DNA from 2 places in the Bradyrhizobium japonicum USDA 6 genome. Region 2 is predicted to be linked to the other one. Evidence: predicted binding sites of a transcription regulator. Region 2 holds the regulator's gene; the other holds the start of a gene.
The links. Region 2 encodes PhoB, which activates phosphate uptake and scavenging genes when phosphate is short. Its sites were predicted from a motif close to TGTCATNNANCTGTCAT; they were not measured.
Positions count from the first base shown of each region.

Region 1: BJ6T_RS27740 (DUF47 domain-containing protein) is a predicted target of PhoB. The motif match lies at 4,900-4,916, and genes of this name have one in related genera.

Region 1 is NC_017249.1:5,841,260-5,850,433, reverse strand. It holds gene BJ6T_RS27765 (ABC transporter ATP-binding protein) at 131-886, shown strand; gene BJ6T_RS27760 (ABC transporter ATP-binding protein) at 879-1,625, shown strand; gene BJ6T_RS27755 (ABC transporter substrate-binding protein) at 1,673-2,896, shown strand; gene BJ6T_RS27750 (branched-chain amino acid ABC transporter permease) at 2,969-3,832, shown strand; gene BJ6T_RS27745 (branched-chain amino acid ABC transporter permease) at 3,834-4,802, shown strand; gene BJ6T_RS27740 (DUF47 domain-containing protein) at 4,959-5,603, shown strand; gene BJ6T_RS27735 (inorganic phosphate transporter) at 5,676-6,683, shown strand; gene sugE (quaternary ammonium compound efflux SMR transporter SugE) at 6,676-6,990, opposite strand; gene BJ6T_RS27725 (peptide chain release factor 3) at 7,148-8,767, shown strand; gene BJ6T_RS27720 (UCP034077 family protein) at 9,000-9,174, shown strand, end outside.
Region 2 is NC_017249.1:1,198,396-1,207,569, forward strand. It holds gene BJ6T_RS05445 (ATP-binding protein) at 1-260, shown strand, start outside; gene pstS (phosphate ABC transporter substrate-binding protein PstS) at 405-1,418, shown strand; gene pstC (phosphate ABC transporter permease subunit PstC) at 1,562-2,551, shown strand; gene pstA (phosphate ABC transporter permease PstA) at 2,556-3,401, shown strand; gene pstB (phosphate ABC transporter ATP-binding protein PstB) at 3,398-4,219, shown strand; gene phoU (phosphate signaling complex protein PhoU) at 4,231-4,947, shown strand; gene phoB (phosphate regulon transcriptional regulator PhoB) at 4,962-5,669, shown strand; gene BJ6T_RS05480 (GcrA family cell cycle regulator) at 5,777-6,289, opposite strand; gene BJ6T_RS05485 (aspartate aminotransferase family protein) at 6,746-7,954, shown strand; gene argF (ornithine carbamoyltransferase) at 7,954-8,877, shown strand; gene BJ6T_RS05495 (Hsp33 family molecular chaperone) at 9,133-9,174, shown strand, end outside.

The sequences.
Region 1 (9,174 bases), 4.6 Mb from region 2:
TGCCTAACCCCCGTCACCTCCGGCATATTCCGCGCCCGGAGGCGACGTTCCGGGACAGGCTCCAAGGCCCCCGGAAAGCCGAAGTAACCAAGGACAGCCACGCGTATTGTGCGGGCAGGGGGAAATCTGTTTGGCCGATGAGTTCATTCTCGAAACGGAAGGCTTGACCAAGGAGTTCGCGGGCTTCTTCGCCGTCCGCGACGTTGCGCTCAAGGTTCGCCGTGGGAGCATTCACGCGTTGATCGGCCCGAACGGGGCGGGCAAGACGACGTGCTTCAATCTTTTGACCAAGTTCCTCAAACCGTCCGCCGGCAAGATTCTGTACAAGGGACAGGACATCACCGCGATGGCGCCGGCCGACGTGGCACGCCTGGGACTGGTGCGGTCATTCCAGATCTCGGCGGTATTTCCGCATCTCACCGCGCTTGAGAACGTTCGTGTCGCGCTTCAACGCCAGCACGGCAGTTCCTTCGATTTCTGGCGCTCCAAGTCCGTGCTCAACCGCTTCAACGATCGCGCGCGTGAACTGTTGAACGATGTCGGCCTCAGCGAGTTTGCCAATACGCCCGCGGTCGAGATGCCCTATGGACGCAAGCGCGCACTGGAGATCGCAACCACGCTCGCGCTCGACCCGGAGATGATGCTGCTGGACGAGCCGATGGCGGGCATGGGCCACGAGGACATCGACAAGATCGCGGCGCTGATCAAGCGCATCTCGGCGAAATATACCATCCTGATGGTCGAGCATAATCTGAGCGTCGTCGCCAATCTCTCCGACATCATCACCGTGCTGACCCGTGGGCAGGTGCTGGCGCAAGGCCACTACAGCGAACTCACCAAGGACGAGCGCGTCAAGGAAGCCTATCTGGGAGCCGGTCATGCCTGAGACTGCAACCGCGGACGCTCCCGCAAAAGCCGCAACCGGGGGCAACATCCTCCAGGTCCGCAACCTGGAAGCATGGTATGGCGAGTCCCACATCCTGCACGGGATCAATTTCGACGTGAACGCGGGCGAGGTCGTCACGCTGCTCGGCCGCAACGGCGCCGGCAAGACGACAACGCTGAAGTCGATCATGGGCATCATCGGCAAGCGGACCGGCTCGGTGAAGTTCAACAATCAGGACATCATCCGCGCGACCTCCGACAAGATCGCGCGGATGGGCATCGCGTTCTGCCCGGAGGAACGCGGCATTTTCTCCAGTCTCGATGTGCGGGAGAATTTGTTGCTGCCGCCGGTGGTTCGCCCGGGCGGATTGCCGCTCGAGCAGATCTTCGATCTGTTTCCGAATCTGAAGGAACGTCTCAACAGCCAGGGCACCAAGCTGTCCGGCGGTGAGCAGCAGATGCTCGCGATCGCGCGCATCCTGCGCACCGGCGCGAGCTTCCTGATGCTGGACGAGCCGACCGAAGGTCTTGCGCCTGTCATCATCCAGCAGATCGGCCACACCATTGCGCGGCTCAAGAAGGAGGGTTTTACCATTCTCCTGGTCGAGCAGAACTTCCGGTTCGCATCCACCGTCGCCGACCGCTATTACGTGGTCGAGCATGGCAAGATCATTGACGGATTTTCCAATTCGGAGCTTGCCGCCAACATGGACAAGCTCCACACCTATCTCGGCGTCTAGAACGGCCAAGCTCAAACGGCCAACAGAAAATTCACAAGGGAAGTAGCATGAAGACAAAGTCGATTGCGTCGTTTCTGCTCGGCACGGCGCTGGCCGTGACCACCGCCGGCGTAGCCTTCGCGCAGGACAAGACCGTCAAGATCGGCGCGCTGTCCGATCAGTCCGGCCTCTATGCCGACCTCGGCGGTCCCGGCTCGACGCTCGCCGCCCAGATGGCCGTGGAAGATTCCGGCCTCGCCGCGAAGGGCTGGAAGATCGACATCATCTCCGGCGATCACCAGAACAAGCCCGACATCGGCACCGCGATCGCGCGGCAGTGGTTCGACGTCGACAAGGTCGACATCATCGTCGACGTGCCGAACTCCGGCGTGGCGCTCGCCGTCAACAACGTCATCAAGGAAAAGAACGGCGTCTACATCAATTCGGGCGCCGCGACCTCGGATCTCACCAACGCGCAGTGCTCGCCCAACACGGTGCACTGGACCTACGACACCTACATGCTGGCCCACACCACGGGGCAGGCGCTGGTGAAGGCCGGTGGCGACAGCTGGTTCTTCCTGACCGCGGACTACGCCTTCGGTGCGGCGCTCGAGCGCGACACCACGGCCGTGGTCACCGCCAACGGCGGCAAGGTCGTCGGCGGCGTCAAGCATCCGCTCAACACGCCGGACTTCTCCTCGTTCCTGCTGCAGGCCCAAGCCTCCAAGGCCAAGATCATCGGCCTCGCCAACGCCGGCGGCGACACCACCAACTCGATCAAGCAGGCGGCCGAGTTCGGCATCGTCAAGGGCGGCCAGAAGCTTGCGGCGTTGCTGCTGTTCCTCACCGACGTCAAGGCGATCGGGCTTGAGACCGCGCAGGGCCTCAACTTCACCGAGACCTTCTACTGGGACATGAACGACCAGACCCGGGCGTTCTCCAAGCGCTTCGCCGCGAAGATGAAGAACAATGCCCCGCCCACCATGGTGCAGGCCGGCGTCTATGCGGGCGTACGTCACTATCTCAAGACGCTGGAAATGCTCGGCGGCAATCCCCATGACGGCGTCAAGGTCGTCGAGAAGATGAAGTCGATTCCGACCGAGGACGATCTGTTCGGCAAGGGCGAGATCCAGCCGAACGGCCGGACCATCCACAGCGCCTACCTGTTCGAGGTGAAGAAGCCATCGGAGTCCAAGGGGCCGTGGGACTTCTACAAGCTGGTCGGCACCGTGCCGGGCGACCAGGCTTTCACGCCGCTGTCCGAAAGCAAGTGCGCGCTCTTGAAGAAGTAAGATAACCGCCCGCAGGCCATCAGGCCTGCGGGCGACTCTCAGGCAACGCCGAAGGGACCGGGTGCGGGATCGATGCAGGCTCTTTACGCTCAGCTACTGGTGGGATTGATCAACGGCTCGTTCTACGCGCTGCTCAGTCTCGGGCTTGCCGTGATCTTCGGCATGCTCAACATCATCAATTTCGCGCACGGCGCGCTCTACATGATGGGCGCGTTCGTCGCCTATTTCCTGCTGAATCTCGGCGGCATCAATTACTGGTGGGCGCTACTATTGGCGCCTGTAATCGTCGGCATCTTCGGCATGATCCTGGAACGGACCATGCTGCAATGGCTGACGGGCCTCGACCACCTCTACGGTCTGCTCCTGACCTTCGGCATCGCGCTGATCGTGCAGGGCGTGTTCCAGAACTATTTCGGCTCCTCCGGTCTGCCTTACGCCATTCCGGACCAGCTCAAGGGCGGCATGAATCTCGGCTTCATGTTCCTGCCGATCTATCGCGGCTGGGTCGTCATCTTCTCGCTGGTGGTATGTATCGCCACCTGGTTCCTGATCGAGAAGACCCGGCTCGGTGCCTACCTGCGCGCCGCCACTGAGAATCCGACACTGGTCCGCGCCTTCGGCATCAACGTGCCGCGCATGATCACGCTGACCTACGGTCTCGGCGTCGGCCTTGCCGCGCTTGCCGGCGTGCTCTCGGCACCGATCAACCAAGTGCGGCCGTTGATGGGCGCCGACCTCATCATCGTCGTGTTCGCGGTGGTCGTGATCGGCGGCATGGGATCGATCATGGGCTCCATCATCACCGGCTTTGCGCTCGGTGTGATCGAGGGCCTGACCAAGTATTTCTACCCCGAGGCCTCCAACACCGTCGTGTTCGTGCTGATGGTGCTGGTGCTCTTGGTGAAGCCAACGGGATTGACGGGAAGGGCGGCCTGATATGACAGCCTTGACGGACGACACGCTGCCGGTGACCCCGCGCGCCATTCGAGACGAGATGATCGTATTCGTCGTGATGGCACTGCTGCTGGCCGCAGTGCCATTCAGCGGCATCTACCCGTTCTTCGTGATGCAGGCGCTGTGCTTCGCGCTGCTTGCCTGTGCTTTCAACCTCCTGATCGGCTATGGCGGCTTGCTGTCGTTCGGCCACGCGATGTTCCTCGGCACGGCGGGCTATTGCAGCGCGCATGCGCTGAAGGTGTGGGCGCTGCCGCCGGAGCTCGGCATCCTCGTCGGTATCGTCGCGGCTTTCGGCCTCTCGCTCATCACCGGCTACATCTCGATCCGCCGCCAGGGCATCTACTTCTCGATGATCACGCTGGCGCTGTCGCAGCTGCTTTACTTCATCTACCTCCAGGCGCCGTTCACCCATGGTGAGGACGGCATCCAGGGCATTCCGCAGGGGCGCATGTTCGGCGTGTTCGATCTCTCGAAGCCGACGGTGCTTTATTATGTCGTGCTGGTCGGCTTCCTCGCCGGCTTCCTGCTGATCTACCGCATCATCAACTCGCCGTTCGGCGAGGTGCTGAAGGCGATCCGCGAGAACGAGCCGCGCGCGATCTCGCTCGGTTACCGGACCGACCAGTACAAGTTCCTGGCGTTCGTCCTGTCGGGCACGCTGGCCGGCTTTGCCGGTTCGCTGAAAGTGTTCGTGGCGCAGAACGCCTCGCTCACCGATGTGCACTGGTCGATGTCGGGCGAGGTCGTGCTGATGACGCTGGTCGGCGGTCTTGGCACCATTTTCGGTCCCGTGGTCGGCGCCTTCGCGATCATCGCCATGCAGCAATATCTGGCCGGCTTCGGCCAGTGGGTGACGGTGATCCAGGGCTCGATCTTCGTGATCTGCGTGCTCACCTTCCGTCGCGGCGTCATCGGCGAAATCGCCCATTACTTGCGGCGATCGCTCTAAATCATTGATATCGCGCCAATTTCATTGATGCGCGAATCCGGTGGATGATCCGACTCCGCGGGCGTGAGATGACACGCGCGCGGAGCGGAAATGGTCTATGACAGTTTTGTGACGGCCAGTTCGGGCCGGGCCATTTCCAACCGGTAGCCTATCCCCATGATGCGATGGTTTCGCGCTTTCCTTCCCAAGGAAGAACGGTTCTTCGACCTGTTCGACCGCCATGCACAGACCGTGATCCAGGGCTCGATCGCGCTCCAGGGCATGCTCAACGGAGGCGAGGAGACGCCGGTCTACTGCCAGCGCGTCAACCAGTTCGAGAACGACGCCGACAACATCACCCGTGAGGTGCTGACGGCGGTGCGCCGCACCTTCATCACGCCGTTCGACCGCGGCGACATCAAGAACCTGATCACCTCGATGGACGATGCCATCGACCAGATGCAGCAGACGGCCAAGGCCGTGATGCTGTTCGAGGTCCGCACCTTCGAGCCGCCGATGCGGGAGATTGGCGGGCTCCTGATCGAATGCGCCAATCTCGTGGGGCGCGCGTTGCCGCTGATGCAGTCGATCGGTCCGAACGTCGCGATGCTGACCGCGATCACGGAAGAGCTGGGCAAGCTGGAGGGCCGGGTCGACGATCTCCATGACATCGGGCTGAAGGAGCTGTTTCTCAAGCACCGTGATGGCAGCGCGATGGATTTCATCGTCGGCGTCGAGATCTATGACCATCTCGAAAAGGTGGCCGACCGTTTCGACGACGTCGCGAACGAGATCAACAGCATCGTCATCGAGCAGGTTTAGCGCATGATCCGGAAAAGTGTGCAGCGGTTTTCCGCTCAGATCATGCGCAAAGCTTAGGGCAGGGGTCGCGCCGTGGATGCTGCGCTCGGACTTCCTGTCCTCGTCGGCTTGATCGCCGTCGCGCTGCTGTTCGACTTCCTGAACGGTCTGCACGACGCCGCCAATTCGATCGCGACCATCGTTTCGACCCGCGTGCTGCGGCCGCAATTCGCGGTGTTGTGGGCCGCGTTCTTCAATTTCATCGCCTTCATGGTGTTCGGGCTGCATGTTGCCCAGACCATCGGCACCGGCATCATCGATCCCGCGGTGGTCGACGCGCAGGTGATCTTCGCGGCGCTCGTCGGCGCGATCGTCTGGAACCTGGTGACCTGGGGGCTCGGCATCCCATCCTCCTCCTCGCATGCGCTGATCGGCGGTCTCGTCGGCGGCGGCATGGCCAAGGCCGGGATTTCGGCGGCGGTGTGGAGCGGCCTGTCCAAGGCGGTGCTGGCGATCGTGTTGTCGCCGCTGGTCGGCTTCCTGCTCGCGATGATGCTGGTCGCGATCGTGTCCTGGCTCTCGGTGCGCTCGACGCCGTTCGCGGTCGATCGCGCCTTCCGTATCCTGCAATTCGCCTCCGCCTCGCTTTATTCGCTGGGCCACGGCGGCAATGACGCCCAGAAGACCATGGGCATCATCGCCGTGCTGCTGTATTCGCAAGGGCATCTCGGCGGCGAATTCTCGGTGCCGTTCTGGGTGGTGCTGTCCTGCCAGGCCGCGATGGCGCTGGGCACGCTGATGGGCGGCTGGCGCATCGTCCGCACCATGGGCCTGCGCATCACCAAGCTGACGCCGATGCAGGGCTTTTGCGCTGAGACCGGCGGCGCCGCGACCCTGTTCATGGCGACCTTCCTCGGCGTTCCCGTCTCGACCACCCACACCATCACCGGCGCGATCGTCGGCGTTGGCGCGGCCCGCCGCGTCTCGGCGGTGCGCTGGAACGTCGCGAGCTCGATCGTCTATGCCTGGGTGATCACGATCCCGGCCTCGGCCATCGTCGCGGCGCTGACCTGGTGGGCGGTCCAGATTTTCGTCAGGTGACGAATTTCAGCCCGGCGATGCCGGCGACGATCAGCCCAATGCTGGCGAGGCGGAAGGCGGTGGCCGGCTCGCCGAACAGAATGATGCCAAGCGCGGCGGTACCGACCGCGCCGATGCCGGTCCAGACCGCGTAGGCGGTTCCGACGGGCAGCGATTTGAGGGCTAAACCGAGCAGGATGACACTGCCGGCCATCGCCGCGAGCGTGATGACGGACGGAACAAGCTTGGTAAAACCCTCGGTGTATTTCAGGCCGATCGCCCAGGTAATCTCGAGAAGACCGGCGACGAACAGGATGCTCCAGGCCATAACGACCCTCCATTCAAGGCAGGGTCGTCCCCGCGGCAAATATGCTGATGAGGGAGAGGCCGTCCTCCCCAGGAGCGGATATGGGGCTGGCCGAAGGGCTCCGCAATCACCACATGAGGCTTGATCAGGCCCATTTTCCCTGCCAAACGCTCCCGCCATGTCCGACATCGCCATATCAGCCGACTCGCCGGCCCGTTCCCCGCTTGCCACCGAGGTGGCGCGGCGGCGCACCTTCGCGATCATCTCCCACCCGGACGCGGGCAAGACCACGCTGACCGAGAAGCTGCTGCTGTTCGGCGGTGCCATCAATCTCGCCGGCCAGGTCAAGGCCAAGGGCGAGCGGCGCAACACGCGTTCGGACTGGATGAAGATCGAGCGCGAGCGCGGCATCTCGGTCGTGACCTCGGTCATGACCTTCGAGTTCGAGGGGCTTGTGTTCAATCTGCTGGACACGCCGGGCCATGAGGACTTTTCGGAGGACACCTACCGTACGCTCACGGCGGTCGACTCCGCTGTCATGGTGATCGACGCTGCCAAGGGCATCGAGGCGCGCACCCGAAAGCTGTTCGAGGTTTGTCGTCTTCGGGATATCCCGATCATCACCTTCATCAACAAGATGGACCGCGAGAGCCGCGACGTCTTCGAGCTGCTCGACGAGATCGAGAAGACGCTGGCGCTCGACACCACGCCGATGACCTGGCCGGTCGGCCGCGGCCGCGACTTCCTCGGCACCTATGACGTCGCCAATGGCGGCGTGCGCCTGCTCGAAGGCGGTGGCGCCAAGACCGGCGCGGCCCAGCAGATCGAGATCGCGGAGCTGGCCAAGCTCAATGCGAACCTCGACGTCGGAGCGGTGAAGGACGAGCTCGAGCTCGTCACCGAAGCGTCAAAACCGTTCGAGCTTGGCGCGTTTCGCGAGGGCCATCTGACGCCGGTCTATTTCGGCAGCGCGTTGCGCAATTTCGGCGTCGGCGACCTCCTGGAAGGTCTCGGCAAGTTCGCGCCCGAGCCGCGCGCGCAGGAGAGCGACCAGCGCAAGGTCGAGGCCACCGATCCGCGTATGAGCGCCTTCGTGTTCAAGATCCAGGCGAACATGGATCCGAACCACCGCGACCGCATCGCCTTTGCGCGCCTGTGCTCCGGCAAGCTCAGCCGCGGCATGAAAGCCAAGCTGGTGCGCACCGGCAAGAGCATGCCGTTGTCGAGCCCGCAATTCTTCTTCGCGCAGGACCGTTCGGTCGCGGACGAGGCCTTCGCCGGCGACGTCGTCGGCATTCCCAATCACGGCACGTTGCGTATCGGCGATACGCTAACCGAGGGCGAGGATTTCACCTTCGTCGGCGTGCCGAGCTTCGCGCCGGAAATCGTCCGCCGCGTGCGTCTCACCGACGCGATGAAGGCGAAGAAGCTGAAGGAAGCGCTTCAGCAGATGTCCGAAGAGGGCGTGGTGCAAGTGTTCCGCCCGCGCGACGGCGCACCGGCGCTGGTCGGCGTGGTCGGCGCGCTGCAGCTCGACGTGCTGAAGGCACGGCTTGAGGCTGAATATTCGCTGCCGGTCGAGTTCGAGGTCAGCGAGTTCCAGCTCGCGCGCTGGGTCTCGTCGGAGGACCGCAAGAAGCTCGACACCTTCATCGCCGGCAACACCTCGAGCATCGCCGACGATGTCGACGGCGATCCCGTATATCTGGCGAGAAACGAGTTCTATCTCGGCTACGCCAGGGAGCGCGCCGAGGGCATCGAGTTCACGAACGTCAAGGACGTCAAGAAGAAGGGGTAGAGCGCTCTCCGCGCGCTGCTGCGTGGGCACACTCCGCTGTCACTCCCCGCGAAGGCGGGGAATCCAGTACGCCGCAGCCTCTCGATTCCATCGCCGCCGTCTCGGAGTACTGGGTCGCCCGGTCGAGCCGGGCGACGACACCGGAGCTAAACGCGAGCATGTGAACAGCCACAGGCTTGACGCGTTCGTTGTCGATGCCACGTTGGTACATGTGGCATTGTGAGCTCGCATCATGTGGCGCGGCATCCTGGTTTTTCTCCTGCTGGCGATATCGACGGTTGCCGCCGATGCGCAGCGCCGCCAGATCAATCCGATCCCGTTTTCGCATGAGCCGTGCAGCGTGCTCGATTATCGGCCCTGCACGCCGTACTATTGCAGCCCGCTCGAGCATGGCCCCTGCATTCCCG
Region 2 (9,174 bases):
ATGGAACTCAGGAAATCCGGGTCATGGTCCGCGATTTCGGCCCCGGCATCGCGCCCGAGCACCTGCCGCGACTGACCGAGCGGTTCTACCGGGTCGACGTCGGCGACAGCCGCTCGCAGGGCGGGACGGGGCTCGGATTATCGCTGGTGAAACATATTCTTAACCGCCATCGCGGCCGGCTTTTGATCGAGAGCGTGCCCAAGCAGGGCGCCGTTTTCACGGCCTGTTTTCCCCAGGCGAAGACGGCGGCTTCAACCTGATATTCAAGCGATTTCAATTGCTTGGATGTGTCATCCAGCTGTCACGAAACCTTCGTAAAAGCACAGCCGACCGCTCCTAAAGGGGCGGCACGGGGAGCGCGATCGGGCGCGGATGGCGCTTCGCTCCCCTGTATGGAGACCACCATGAATTTCATCAAAACGATCGTCGCTGCCGGCTTGGTCGCCGCATCGGCGACGGCGGCCTTTGCTGCCGACATTACGGGTGCCGGTGCGACGTTCCCGTTCCCGATCTATTCCAAGTGGGCCGACGCCTACAAGAAGGAGACCGGCAACGGTCTGAACTACCAGTCGATCGGCTCCGGCGGCGGCATCAAGCAGATCCAGGCCAAGACCGTGACCTTCGGCGCCAGCGACGCGCCGCTCAAGGCCGAGCAGCTCGAGAAGGACGGCCTCGTCCAGTGGCCGATGGTGATGGGCGCCATCGTTCCGGTCGTCAACATCGAGGGCGTGAAGCCCGGCGAGCTGGTGTTCGATGGCGAGACCCTGGCAAGCATCTATCTCGGCAAGATTACCAAGTGGGACGACGCCGCGATCAAGAAGCTCAATCCGAACGTGAAGCTGCCGTCGGACGCGATCACCGTGGTCCGCCGCTCGGATGGTTCGGGCACCACCTTCAACTTCACCAACTATCTGTCCAAGGCCAGCGCGGACTGGAAGAGCAAGGTCGGCGAGGGCACCGCGGTCGAGTGGCCGGTCGGCGTCGGCGCCAAGGGCAACGAAGGCGTGTCGGGCAACATCAGCCAGACCAAGAACTCGATCGGCTACGTCGAGTACGCCTATGCCAAGCAGAACAAGCTGACCTACACCGGTCTCGTCAACAAGGCCGGCAAGCCGGTGCAGCCGACCGTCGAAGCCTTCCAGGCCGCCGCGTCCAACGCCGACTGGGCCAAGGCTCCCGGCTACTACGTCATCCTGACCGACCAGCCCGGCGACAAGTCCTGGCCGATCACGGCGGCGACCTTCATCCTCATGCACAAGGATGCCACCGACAAGGCAGCCTCGCAGGAAGCCATCAAGTTCTTCCGCTGGGCCTTCAAGAGCGGCGGCAAGGCGGCTGAAGAACTCGACTACATCCCGATGCCGGACCCGGTCGTCCAGCTGATCGAGAAGACCTGGGCTGCCGAGATCAAGAGCTAAGCGCTCTTGTCCCGGACTGGGCGCCGGGATCTCACAAGACCTCCGCTCCGGATCGGCCTCGCGCCGCATCCGGAGCGTAAGACCAACAACAAGACCGACAACAAGCGTATATCAAACGGGCACAGGGGATCGGCGTGGCAGAGATGGCCGTTCAGAGCGATGTAATCGACGACGCCGGACCTTATGACCGCGCCAAGGCCTTGAGCGCCTTCAAGCTCGGCGACGTCACCTTCTACTGGATCACGCGGCTCTCCGCGATCTCGGTGCTGCTCATCCTCGGCGGCATCATCATTTCGCTGATCGTCGGCGCCTTCCCGGCGATGAAGGAATACGGCCTCTCCTTCCTGTGGACGCAGCGCTGGGCGCCGTCCGCCGATCCGCCGGTGCTCGGCGCGCTCGGACCGATGTACGGCACCCTCGTGACCTCCTTCATCGCGATGCTGATCGCCATTCCCGTGGGTCTCGGCATTGCGATCTTCCTCACCGAACTCTGTCCGCAATGGCTGCGCCGCCCGATCGGCATGGCGATCGAGCTGCTCGCCGGCATCCCCTCGATCATCTACGGCATGTGGGGCTTCTTCGTGCTGGGCCCGTTCCTTGCCAACACCTTCCAGCCCTTCATGATCAAGATCTTCGACGGCGTCCCCGTGCTGGGCGCCATCTTCGCAGGTCCCCCGTCCTATCTCAGCCTGTTCAACGCCGCGCTGATCCTCGCGATCATGGTGCTGCCCTTCATCACCTCGATCTCGGTCGACGTGTTCAAGACGGTGCCGCCGGTGCTGAAGGAAGCCGCTTACGGCGTCGGCTGCACCACCTGGGAAGTCGTCCGCAGCGTGGTGATCCCCTACACCCGCGTCGGCGTCATCGGTGGCGTCATGCTGGCGCTGGGCCGCGCGCTCGGCGAGACCATGGCCGTGACCTTCATCATCGGCAACTCGTTCCGCATTTCCTCCTCGATCTTTGCCCCGGGCACCACGATCTCGGCGGCGATCGCATCCGAGTTCGCCGAGAGCGACGGCCTGCACCAGTCCGGCCTGATCCTGCTCGGCCTGCTGCTGTTCGTGCTGACGTTCTTCGTGCTCGCAGCGGCGCGGCTGATGCTGATGCGGCTGGAAAAGAAGGCGGGGAACTAGCGCCATGAACCCGATCTATTCACGCCGCCGCCGCAAGGACATCGTCGTTCGCGGTCTCTGCATGGCCGCCGCCGCCTTCGGCGTCACCTGGCTTGCGCTGATCCTGATCACGCTGCTCTACAACGGCATCGCCGGTCTGAACCTGGAGATCTTTGTCGCGGACACTCCGCCTCCGGGCTCGACCGAAGGCGGCCTGCGCAACGCCATCGTCGGTTCGATCATCATGACCGTGCTCGGCGTCGGTATCGGCGCGCCGCTCGGCCTGTTTGCCGGCACCTATCTTGCCGAGTACGGCCGCAACGATCGCCTGACCTCGGTGATCCGCTTCATCAACGACATCCTCCTGTCGGCGCCCTCGATCATCATCGGCCTGTTCATCTATGGTGCGGTGGTGGTGCCGATGCGCGGCTTCTCGGCGATCGCAGGCGCGCTCGCGCTCGCGGTCATCGTCATCCCGGTGGTGCTGCGCACTACCGAGGACATGTTGCTGCTGGTGCCGAACGCGCTGCGTGAGGCGGCGTCCGCGCTCGGCCTGCCGCGCTCGCTGGTGATCAAGCGCATCGCTTATCGTGCCGCCCGTTCCGGCCTCATCACCGGCGTGCTGCTCGCGACCGCCCGCGTCGCCGGCGAGACCGCGCCGCTGCTCTTTACTGCGCTGTCGAACCAGTTCTTCAGCCTCGGCCTGAACAAGACGATGGCGAACCTGCCGGTCACCATCAACAACTTTGTCCAGAGCCCCTACGCCTATTGGAAGCAGCTCGCCTGGAGCGGCGCGCTGCTGATCACGATTACCGTGCTTGCCCTGAACATTGGCGCGCGCATCCTTGGCGCCGAGAGGACCGCAAAATGAGTGAGCTTTCCGTATCGATGAGCGCGGCCGGTGGTTTGCCGCAGGCGCCGGTGTTGCCCGAGGCCCCGGCCAAGGTGACGGTGCGCAACCTGAACTTCTATTATGGCGAGCACCACGCGCTGAAGAACATCAATCTGGCGCTCGGGACCAACCGAGTCACGGCGTTCATCGGCCCGTCGGGCTGCGGCAAGTCCACCCTGCTGCGCATCTTCAACCGGATGTACGATCTCTATCCGGGCCAGCGCGTCACCGGTCAGCTGATGCTCGACCAGACCAACATCCTCGACCCCAAGCTGGACCTCAATCTGCTGCGCGCCCGCGTCGGCATGGTGTTCCAGAAGCCGACGCCGTTCCCGATGACGATCTACGAGAACATCGCCTTCGGCATCCGTCTCTATGAGAAGATCTCGAAGTCCGAGATGGACGACCGCGTCGAAAAGGCGCTGCGCGGTGGCGCGCTGTGGAACGAGGTCAAGGACAAGCTCAACGCCTCCGGCCTGTCGCTCTCCGGCGGCCAGCAGCAGCGCCTCTGCATCGCCCGCACGGTCGCGGTGCGGCCCGAGGTGATCCTGTTCGACGAGCCCTGCTCGGCGCTCGACCCGATCTCGACCGCCAAGGTCGAGGAGCTGATCCAGGAGCTGTCCGAGAACTACACGATCGCGATCGTCACCCACAACATGCAGCAGGCGGCGCGCGTCTCCGACAAGACCGCCTTCATGTATCTCGGCGAGCTGATCGAGTTCGACGACACCAGCAAGATCTTCACGTCGCCGACCGACCGGCGCACGCAGGATTACATCACCGGCCGGTTCGGCTGAGGAGACGGAACATGGGTTCTGAACATACCGCAAAGGCCTTCGACACCGACCTCCAGGAGCTCACGCGCCTGGTCGCCGAGATGGGAGGCATCGCCGAGCGCATGATCGTCGATTCCGTCGACGCGCTGATCCGCCGCGACGTCGCGCTCGGCCAGCGCGTCGTCACCATCGACGCCGATCTCGACGCGCTTCAGAAGAAGATCGAGGAGCGCGCCGTGCTCACCATCGCGCGCCGCCAGCCGATGGCGGTCGATCTGCGCGAGATCGTCGGCGCCATGCGCGTCGCGACCGATCTCGAGCGGATCGGCGACCTCGCCAAGAACATGGGCAAGCGCGTCGCGGCGCTGGAGACGGATTTCCATCCGCTCAAGCTGTTCCGCGGCCTGGAGCACATGACCGATCTCGTGCAGCAGCAGGTCAAGTCGGTGCTGGATGCCTATGCCGCGCACGATCTACCGGCGGCGATGGCGGTGTGGAAGGGCGACGAGGAAGTCGACGCCATCTGCACCTCGCTGTTCCGCGAGCTGCTCACCTACATGATGGAGGATCCGCGCAACATCTCGTTCTGCATCCACCTGATGTTCTGCGCCAAGAACATTGAGCGCATCGGTGACCACGCCACCAACATTGCCGAGACCGTGTTCTACATGATCGAGGGCCAGGCGATCACCGACAAGCGGCCGAAGGGCGACATGACGACCTTCGCCACGACGGTCCCGAACACTTAAGGAGCGACGACACCATGGGCGCACGCATTATGGTGGTTGAGGACGAGGAAGCTCTCACCGAGCTTCTCCGCTACAACCTCGAAGGCGACGGCTATGACGTCGAGACGGTGATGCGCGGCGACGACGCCGACACCCGCCTCAAGGAGCACATCCCCGATTTGATCGTGCTCGACTGGATGCTGCCGGGCCTCTCCGGCATCGAGCTGTGCCGGCGGCTGCGCACCCGGCCCGAGACCAAGCAGCTTCCGATCATCATGCTCACCGCGCGCGGCGAGGAGAGTGAGCGGGTGCGGGGTCTTGCGACCGGCGCCGACGACTACATCGTCAAGCCGTTCTCGGTGCCGGAGCTGCTGGCACGCGTGAAGGGCCTGCTCAGGCGCGCCAGCCCGGAGCGGCTCGCCACCGTGCTCGCCTATGGCGACATCGAACTCGACCGCGACAAGCGCCGCGTGGCGCGTTCGGGCCGGCCGATCGATCTCGGCCCGACCGAATATCGCCTGCTGGAGTTCTTTCTGGAGCATCCCGGCCGCGTGTTCTCGCGCGAGCAGCTGCTCGACAGCGTCTGGGGCCGTGACATCTACATCGACGAGCGCACCGTCGACGTCCATATCGGCCGCCTGCGCAAGCTGCTCAATCTCGGTCGCGAGCAGGACCCGATCCGCACCGTCCGCGGCGCGGGCTACGCACTGGACGATCGCTTTGCGAAGGCGGAGCAGGCGTAAGGTCCGCTGCAAGCCGGCAAACAAAAAGCGCGCCACCCGGCGCGCTTTTTTTCTTGCTCGATCGTCCCGGCTCTGTGCCGGGACAAGGTTGTCTGCTGGAGCTGTACTCAGCGCGGACCCGGCTTCGCCGGTGCACGCCGGCGATCCGCCGCGGGCTGATACGCCACGCGCGAGTGCTGGGCGCAGTAGGGCAGGCCGGAGAGCGCCTTGCCGCCGCAGAAGAAGAAATCCGGGCTCGAGGGGTCGCCGACCGGCCAGTGGCAGGTGGCCTCGTTCAGCTCCAGCAGAGACAGCCGCTGGCTCATCGGCACGACGTTGTCGTAGGTGACCGGTTCGGCCTCGACCTCGACTTCGAAGGCTTGCGCCAGCGCGGTGTTGCCGCGTGCGATCGGGCGGGTCACCCGCATCATGTGCTGGGCGGGGCGCGCCTTGCGCGGCCGCGGCGCTGCCGATGAAGGGCTCTTGGCGCGGCCCGACAGGCCGAGCCGGTGCACTTTGCCGATTACGGCATTGCGGGTCACATTGCCGAGTTCAGCGGCGATCTGGCTGGCCGAAAGTCCGGCCTCCCAGAGCTTTTTCAGCTGCTCGACGCGATCATCCGACCAGGTCAAAACGGTCATTGCACCCTTTCCTTCGCCGGCGCCTGCCATCCTGGCGGCCGCACGGCGAATGCCTAAGCCTCGAAAAACCCGTGCCGCCAGAATCCCTTAAGGCTCGCCGGGCGCGCCAGATGCGCCCGAACGCTTACGCCGGTACATGAGGACTCTTGGGATCAGAACTGCTGCACGAGATGTCGTATCTGACAAGCCAAACGCTACAATATGGCGTGACTCACGCGCAAGAGTCCGCCGACTCGCTTCCACATGTTCCGTGGCGGAAATACGCAAAATCGCCACCGCAAGACTACGGATTCTGGGTTTCGCGAGGCTTTCCGGGCGGCATTGACACCGGTTTCATCAGGCATAAGATAGTCACACGTGCCGCCCTTAAAAGGCGGCACGTTTCGTTTTCCGGGCCGGTCGATGGTGCGTTGCGCAATGCACGCTCACGCCGTCCGCAACATTCAAGTGATCGTCATGACTAACAGCGCAGCGCCGCATTTGCTCCCCGTTTTCGCCAGGTCCGACCTCGGTTTCGAGCGCGGTGAAGGCTGCTGGCTGATTGCGACCAATGGCGATCGCTATCTCGATTTCACCTCGGGCGTGGCGGTGAATGCGCTCGGCCATGCTCATCCTGCGTTGGTCAAGGCGTTGCAGGAGCAGGCCACCAAACTCTGGCACATGTCGAACCTGTTCCAGAGCCCGGACGGCGAGAAGCTTGCCGCGCGTCTGTGCGATGAAAGCTTCGCGGACTTCGTGTTCTTCTGCAATTCCGGCGCTGAAGCGCTGGAAGGTGTGATCAAGCTGGTCCGCCATCATCACTTCTCCAAGGGGCATCCGGAGCGTTACCGCATCATCACCTTCGAAGGCGCCTTCCACGGCCGCACGCTGGCAACGCTCGCCGCGACCGGTTCGGCAAAATATCTCGAAGGGTTCGGCCCGCCGATGGACGGCTTCGACCAGGTCCCGCATGGCGATATCGAAGCCGTCAAGAAGGCGATCGGTCCGCAGACCGCCGGCATCCTGATCGAGCCGATCCAGGGCGAGGGCGGCGTACGTTCGGCAACGCCCGCCTTCCTGAGGGCGTTGCGCCAGCTCTGCGACGAGAAGGGCCTGCTGCTCGCGTTCGACGAGGTGCAGACCGGCATGGGCCGCACCGGCGATCTGTTCGCGCATCGCCGCACCGGCGTCACGCCTGACGTGATGTCGCTGGCCAAAGCGCTCGGTGGCGGCTTCCCGATCGGCGCGGTGCTGGCGACCGCGGACGCGGCTGCGGGCATGGGGCCCGGCTCGCACGGCTCGACCTTCGGCGGCAATCCGCTCGCGATCTCGGCTGCCAACGCCGTGCTCGACGTCATGCTCAAGCCCGGCTTCTTCGACCACGTGCAGAAGATGTCGCTGCTGCTCAAGCAGAAGCTCGCCTCCGTGATCGATCGTTATCCCGACATCGTCAGCGAAGTGCGTGGCGAAGGCCTTCTGATCGGCATCAAGGCCGTGGTGCCGTCAGGCGATCTCGGCGCGGCATTGCGCAACGAAAAATTGCTCACGGTCGGCGCCGGCGACAATGTCGTGCGCTTCCTGCCGCCCTTGATCGTCACCGAAGCCGAGATCGAGGACAGCGTCGGGCGGCTCGAGCGCGCCTGCGCCGCGATCTCGTCCAGTCAGACCAAGCGGGCGGCAAGCTGATGAGCAAGTCTCCGAAGCACTTTCTGGATATCAACGAGCTCCCGTTGTCGGAGCTCAAGAGCATGCTCGCGGCCTCCTCCGCCATGAAGGCAAAGCAGAAAGCGCACCAGCCGGTGAAGCCGCTGGAAGGCAAGACGCTGGCGATGATCTTCGAGCGTCCGTCCACGCGCACCCGCGTTTCGTTCGACGTCGCCATGCGCCAGCTCGGTGGCGAGCCGATCATGCTGACCGGCGCCGAGATGCAGCTCGGCCGCGGCGAGACCATCGCCGACACAGCGCGCGTGCTGTCGCGCTATGTCGACGCCATCATGATCCGCATCCTCAATCACGAGGCCCTGCTGGAGCTGGCGGAATATGCGACGGTGCCCGTCATCAACGGCCTGACACGGCGCTCGCATCCTTGCCAGGTGATGGCCGACCTCATGACCTACGAAGAGCATCGCGGCCCGATCGAGGGCAGGACGGTGGCCTGGACCGGCGACGACAACAATGTGCTGGCGTCCTGGGCGCATGCCGCCGAGCGTTTCAAGTTCAAGCTCAATGTCGCGACGCCGCCGGAGCTCGCGCCGAAAAAGGTGATGCGGGACTTCATCAAGGCTACCGGCGCGCCGATCGTGCTCGGCACCGATCCCGAGGCCGCCGTGAAGGGGGCCGACTGCGTCGTCACCGACACCTGGGTGTCGATGGGCGACAAGGAAGGCGAGCACCGTCACAACGTGCTCAAGCCCTATCAGGTCAATTCGAAGCTGATGTCGCTGGCCAAGCCCGATGCGCTGTTCATGCATTGCCTGCCCGCCCATCGCGGCGAGGAAGTCACCGACGAAGTGATCGACGGCCCGCAATCGGTCGTGTTCGACGAGGCCGAAAACCGCCTGCATGCGCAGAAGGGCATTCTGGCCTGGTGCTTTGACGCGGTGAAGTAATCTCACTTGTAGCCCGGATGGAGCCGGCGAAATCCGGGTTTGTGTCCGCAGTTGGAGTGGTCCCGGATTGCGCTGCGCTCCATCCGGGCTACGCGGGCTATCGCGTAATCCTGTGGCTATGGGTCCCGTATCAGCGCTTTGCGCGCCCCGGGACGACATCGAATTTGCAGGATCCTGTGCGATCATAGGTGCATCCGGAACACGCGCCCCTTGAGCCCTCTTCCATTTTCCTCCATCGACCCCAGATAAAGCGCCATGGTTTCCCAATCCCCTGACATGAATACCGGGCCTGAAGGC